2 regions of the Globicatella sp. PHS-GS-PNBC-21-1553 genome follow, and region 1 is predicted to be linked to the other one. Evidence: riboswitches for the same ligand, from Rfam matches in the RefSeq annotation. Region 1 holds a riboswitch; the other holds the start of a gene.

Region 1 (3,431 bases):
GCTCGATAAAATCAGAATAATATAATAGAATTCCAATCAATAAACCCAGTCCGATTGAAATGGCCACGCCAACGATGACTTCTAATAAAGTCGCTTGAGTGTGTGTCCATAGTTGCGGCGCTTGGGTAAAGATGGTCTTAATAACATCACTTGGTCTCGGAATTATAAACTTTGGTACCCATTCACGCGCCACGGCCCATTCAATAATGACTAATAACACAGCTGAAACAGATAAGAAAGGCCAGTAACGTTGAATTAACTGTCGTAGTTTATTCATGGATGGCCACCTCCAAAGCTTGTTTATACTCAATAAATTGAGCATGATAACGGATGTCTTTCGGTCGTGGACGTGGCAGATCAATGTGCCACTCTTTGATTTGAGTATCGTCGCCATTATGCCAGTTTTGTAATAAAAAGACCCGATTACTTAAAAGCACTGCTTCATCAATATTATGCGTAATAAAAACAATTGTTTTATTTAATTCTTGCCACAGTGATAGTAACCATTGTTGCATTTCATATTGTGTAAAACTGTCTAATGCTCCAAAAGGTTCATCTAGTAGTAGTACTGGTTTATTGGCCAAAATCGTTCGTACGAAAGCGGCGCGCTGACGCATTCCACCCGATAGATCTTTTGGTAGGGAATAGGCATAATCTTTTAAACCCGCCTTATCTAGCCACTCTAACGCTTTTTCTTTTGAAACTGGATGCTGCTTATCAAGTTTGCCACTTAATCTAACATTTTCCAAAATTGTCGCCCAAGGAAGTAGTAAATCTTTTTGTGGCATATAACCGACATCACCTAATTGAATCGGTCGTCCATCAAAGAGAATCTGGCCCGCATCTGGTTGAAATTGCGTGGTCAGTAATTTAAATAGCGTACTCTTACCACTGCCGCTTTTACCAATTAATGAAATAAACTCACCTTTAGGAAAGTTGAGGTTGACATTTTGTAACGTCTTCTCGCCTTTAAAGTCAGGGTAGGTAAATGAGACGTTTTTTATTTCAATCATCTGAAACTCCTTTCTATCCATTTGCCCAAAAAAAGACCCGTTTCTAGGAAACCGGCCCAAAGCATACTGAGTCTTGACTGATCAAACTGATCAAAATGTGTACAGTAAAACAAAATTGTAAACATCCCTACGGTAGTACTAACTACATCAGGTCAAGGGTCAAGGAACATTTCAGAAACCTACTCTCAGCGCATTGGCTCCCCTAGTTTAAAATAAATGGATTCAATTGTTAAAAGAGACCCTTTGATTTCACAAAGAAACTCTAACTGACTATTAGAATAAATCAAGTGATAGTTAATGTCAAGCAGATAAGTTGAACAAAGGATTGAAATCATGACCTATAAAAAAGTAATATAAGTGAGGTCATGATTACTAGTGGTACTAAAAAGTGAACGATGCTGTTCACAATGAACCAAATTAAGAAGGTTCATGACGATGCCTATTGACCAGACAGGCGATGGAAATAGAATATCGATTGTGTTCATCTTTGATTAATGACATGGTTGTAAGGGAGTAGGCCAACAGTAGAAAAATGAATGATTTTCGCTACGTCTGCCTATTCCTGCACAGTTGAAACTAGACCAGAAGCAGAAAACCAAGTGATATTCTCTTCATCTGCCTACCCTATCATCCTCTGTGCTTTTAATTGCCGCACAATTACTTGACTGAAATTCGCTAGTTTATCTCCAGTCTATTTAAGACGCAGTTTGAGACCTCTCACACCCTGCGCTTTTAATTACCGCGCAATCACTGCACTAAATTATTAAGATTACGCCCAGGCCTTATTTATTAAAAAAGCACCCTCTTTACAATCCAAAATTAATTTGCTAGTCTATTAGTGACACTGGGGGAGCATGAAAATGCTGAGAGAGAAATTGACCCTTTGAACCTGATTCAGTTAATACTGACGTAGGGAAGTGTGCTTAATTTAATCAGCCAGTTTGATTTTGTTGGACTGCACCCGATTTAATGCGCACACTTTATCTTTAAAGGTGGGTGTTTTTTTGTTCCTAAAATATAAGGAGGAATATCGTCATGACAAAATTTACTGAACGTGTGTTTCCAAAAGTTGAAGCGATTTGGGCATCGTATTTAGAACATCCATTTGTAAAAGGATTAGGAGAAGGTACGCTGGCTAAAGAAAAATTTCAACGTTGGTTAACGCAAGATTATGTTTATTTAGTGGAGTATTCAAAATTAATGGCTTTAGGCGTAGCGAAGTCGACTGATTTATCGATGATGCGCAGTTTTTCAAAAGCATTATTTGGGACCTTAGAGATGGAAATGGAATTACACCGTCAATTTTCAGCTCAATTTGGGATTAGTGAAGCAGAATTATTACAAACGAAAATGTGGCCAACCAATACAGCCTATACTTCTTATATGTTAAATCATGCCCAAGCGGGTGGCGCAGAATATGCGGTGACAGCCTTATTAACTTGTGCTTGGTCATACGCTTATGTCGGCGAAGCAGTAGCGAAGCAAAGTCCTGAAAATAATCCTTACCAACAATGGATCGATATGTATGCGGGCGAAGAATTCCAAACTTTAGCTACTGATATGAAAAATTTAATGGACAAGATGGCTAAAGATTTACCAGAAGCAACCTTAGAACGTCTAGAAGAAATCATTATTAAAACCTCTTACTATGAGTATCAGTTCTGGACCATGTGCTATGACGGTGAAGATTGGGAAACTCGATACGAAAACTAAAATTAACAATTAATGATGAGAGGGAATGGTTAAAATAAATACACATAAACAAACTCAAAAACTAATGATTTTATCACTGATGATTGCCTTAGACGTGGTGTTATCACCGATTTTAAGAATTGAAGGGATGGCACCAATGTCGAGTGTCATTAATATTATTGCGGCCAGTTTTATGAGTCCTTTATATACCTTTTTAATGGCTTTAATCTGTGGTATTATCCGCATGTTAATGATGGGCATTCCACCATTAGCCTTAACAGGTGCTGTTTTTGGAGCATTATTTGCGGGATTAGGTTATTGGAAGACACGAAACTTCTGGGCAGCAGCGCTAGGTGAATTTATTGGAACGGGTGTCGTAGGGTCATTATTAAGCTATCCAGTTATGGTTTGGTTTACCGGAGTCAAAACAGATTTACACTGGTTAATTTACACACCACGTTTTATGGGTGCTTGTGTAATGGGAGCGATAGCGGCTTTTGTCTTGTACGAAAGACTTAACAAATTATCAGCTTTTCATCGTATGCAACAATTGTTCTTAACAGATAATGAGCGTGTTTTAGGCAGTCAAAATGGTCGCTAATTTGTCCAGTAGGAACCAATCTTATATAACATTATATAAATTTGCGAGAGTAGGCAAATAGTGAAAATAATCTGATTTTTACTATTGATGCCTGCTCTTTTTTGTGAGAAGCAAGAGCACATTAT
Region 2 (3,431 bases), 340 kb from region 1:
AGTTGACGCCTAATGTGACGGATATTGTTAGCATTGCAAAAGCAGCAGAAGAGGGTGGGGCTGACGCAATTACAATGATTAATACAATAACGGCTATGGCCTTTAATTTAGAAAGTAGACAACCCATTTTAGGAGGGGTGACAGGTGGGTTATCTGGAACTTCTTTAAAACACATTGCCTTAAGGATGATTTATCAAGTTGCTGGAGCAGTTAAGATACCGATTATTGGAGTGGGTGGCATAAAGACCGTAGATGATGTTCTAGAAATGTATATGGCGGGCGCATCTGCCGTTCAAATTGGGACAGAAAATTATAATCAACCGATGATTTGTCCAGAAATTATTAGCCAACTTCCTCAGCGAATGGATGAATTAGGCATTGAAAGCTTAGAGACTCTAATAGACGAAGTGTCAGTCGCTCGATTTCACGACGGTCGGTAACAGGCTTAAGTGTCCGTGGCGAGCAATCACGACGGAATTATAACAGACTAAATTTCAGTTTATAGTGAACATGCTTAGTAAGTTAATTGGAAAAACTATCTATATATAATTAAGTGAGGTCAGCTAACGTTGATCTCTTTTTCATTTAGTGTAGCAGAGCACTTAAAGGATGATATTTATTTCTCCGAATTAGTCATGTTAACCAAACAAAATAATTCATTTGGACCAACAGAAATATCATATCTAGAGAGTAAATTCATTAACATAGCTATCGATGTAGATAGGTAAGAAGTAAGATATGGAAATGATCCAAACCCTGGAAATGTAACCGAAGAAAAGAATTGCAGACAGAAAAACGCCAAATTAGAAAAAAATAGCCATTCAACACACCGGTGTTTAATGACCAAAATTTCTGTGACCCACATCATTTGACAAAGAACTTTAAAAATAAAAATCCCATTGACTGCCGTAACAATCAATGGGACGTTAATCACGTGGTTTTACCCAAACCTTAATAATCTGCCGATTATCCTCAGTCACTTAACGCGTGATTACGTCTTAACTACGCTTCTATACAAGTCTCATGGTGGTTCATCAAGATTCCGATGAAGGGTCTTTACTTAGTGATCGAAGATGTTGCACTAACCCCTCTCTCTATAAACAACTCAAATAAGTCACACGGTCTTCATTATTAAATAAGTTATAATTCCTTATTCATATCATTAAACGATTAAAGATGCAGGAGTTAGCCAAACGTTATAAAAATTGATTAATAACCTGATGTTTTTACGCGTAAGAGAGGTTGGAATGAACGCGTTAGGAAAATTAATACAATAATACAGCAAAGAGTTTCAGATAGAAACGCTCCTCCATTGACTAGGAATGAGTATACATATGGACTTTGTCCTTCAGGTGCATAAGACCCCCAGAATGACACCCCCGCAATAAAGTGGACGATATAACGAGCTAATGATCCCACAATTGTCGCCATGGAAGCTATCTCCCATTGTTTCACACGATTTGTTGGTTCTTCTTTTAATGCATTTTGCATATAAGGTGCAAAGAAACCAGCGAAACCAATGACTGCAAAAGCGACAAAATATTCAACTACAAATTGTACTAACGTTAATACATACGCATTACCGGTAATGTATTGGAGTAATCCCCATAGAAATCCTCCCAAGCAACCTGCCAATGTACCACGACGTAGAGCAAGAATAATAATTGGAATCATCTTGACAGAAACCTTAAAACTCCATGATGGCGAAGGAATCATCAAATCAAGAAGTAGTGATAAAGCGGCACAGATAGTAATCTCAATCAAAGTTTGTGTCTTAATTTTTGACATAAAAAAACTCCTTTTCTTAACCAACACAAAAAAGGAGTTAAACATCTTGACGCAAGCATTACCTTGATCCAATAAAGGGTATAATCTCAGCCAATATGGCACCCCTTGTTTATGTTGAAATCTATATTTTAATAATGATTCTAACAAAAATAATGAAAAAAGTAAAATTAAATTTACAAACCAATTACTTTCAACTTTTATAACTTAGAAGGTTGCAATAGCCATAAAGATTCCTAACAACATTGCAATTGCTAATAGGACTTATTTTTCCAAAAAGTAATAGCAGGGAGTGGGCAAGAAGTAGAAAATTAAATAATTTTCGCTTCGTCTGCCCACCCCCGCAAAGTTGGGAGTAGACCAGAAGTAGAAAATCGAATGATTTTCACTTCGTCTGCCTACCCCCGCACAGTTGAGACCACTCAACCACTGTGCTATTATTTAACGAACAATAATTTTGACTAAATTTATCAAGTTTATGTCCAGCATCGATAATGGAAACTGTTAAGTAAACCATTAATGACTTTATGAATTGTTTGAAAGACCGGTGTTCTCTTAAAAATTTCTCTTGAACTATCGCTATTTTGAACAGATTCATTAACATGGGAGCAATCCCACTATCAATCGCTTTGAAGTGTTGCGTAATTTCTTTAAATTGTTGCAAAATCACTGATGGAGCTTTATTTTCTTGCATCAACTGTTCAAAGGACTCCGGCCTCATATCAGGTCGACCTAAATCATTTGTTTTTATCTTAAAGTCGATGAGATAATAAAATGACTTTCAATAGGAAATGTATTAGCAGTACAAGATTTAGAAGATGATAAAGATTACTTTGATTATGCAATCTTCGATAGATTCAATTTTATTTCTCCTTTCCGAGACCATTCACTTAATCTTGATAAGTCATCTAACGATGTGATGGTGATCCTAACAATCTCTGAAATAACCATCCTATCCGAATAGGACATTATATCAAAAATATTACTTCAAATTACCTCGATTGTTTTTGAAACTGAGGAAAGTTACGTGCAACAAATTGGGTAATCTTATTGTAACTTTTATACTAGCAGATAGAAGTGTTATAACAGACAAAAATAAAAGAATTGTAAAATCATTTTGCAGGAGACATGGTATGTGGCTCTCTTTTATTGTATAATTTGGGTGTTGAAATTCTGATAAAACTAGAATTTTGATTAATGGTAATGAATGGAAATGATAAAAGAGTGAGGTAATGATTAAATCATGGTGCTTAGTGGTTTGACTAAAGTAAGCAAAGTAATCACTGAATTGTCATTTATGAATAGGAAAGTTATTGTTGTAGATGAGTCACACGGTGTTATTACTGCTTTATATGAGAATCTTATCAAAAAATTGAAGACATAATCTATTTGATAATATTAATTCAATGATTACTTTTGGTTTGAAACATATTACTAAGGATATTGAAAAAATTATATGTTAAGTGATAATAGTAAACAAAGGATAAACTTTAACAAATGATATTGTCATACAAGAGAAATGATTAAAAATGATGGAGTATTCAAACTGTCTAAGTGCCATCTCAAGATTAAACTGGCACTTAAAAACGACATACAACAGATCAGAGTTTCTCTTGGTGAGGACGAGACACGGGTTCACCTTATAG

The links. A riboswitch is a leader RNA that binds a small molecule or an ion and turns the genes downstream of it on or off. The one in region 1 is predicted to bind thiamine pyrophosphate.
Region 2: it holds a riboswitch for thiamine pyrophosphate, as region 1 does, so the genes downstream of both, thiT (energy-coupled thiamine transporter ThiT) here and tenA (thiaminase II) in region 1, are expected to answer to the same signal.

The regions. Positions count from the first base shown of each region.
Region 1 covers NZ_CP085470.1:1,756,918-1,760,348, forward strand. Annotated here, with positions in the region: gene LB888_RS08480 (ABC transporter permease) at 1-277, opposite strand, end outside; gene LB888_RS08485 (ABC transporter ATP-binding protein) at 270-1,013, opposite strand; TPP riboswitch at 1,121-1,227, opposite strand; TPP riboswitch at 1,850-1,946, shown strand; gene tenA (thiaminase II) at 2,049-2,726, shown strand; gene thiW (energy coupling factor transporter S component ThiW) at 2,752-3,306, shown strand.
Region 2 covers NZ_CP085470.1:1,412,984-1,416,414, forward strand. Annotated here, with positions in the region: gene LB888_RS06725 (dihydroorotate dehydrogenase) at 1-440, shown strand, start outside; gene thiT (energy-coupled thiamine transporter ThiT) at 1,210-1,788, opposite strand; TPP riboswitch at 1,816-1,904, opposite strand; gene LB888_RS06735 (hypothetical protein) at 2,171-2,506, opposite strand.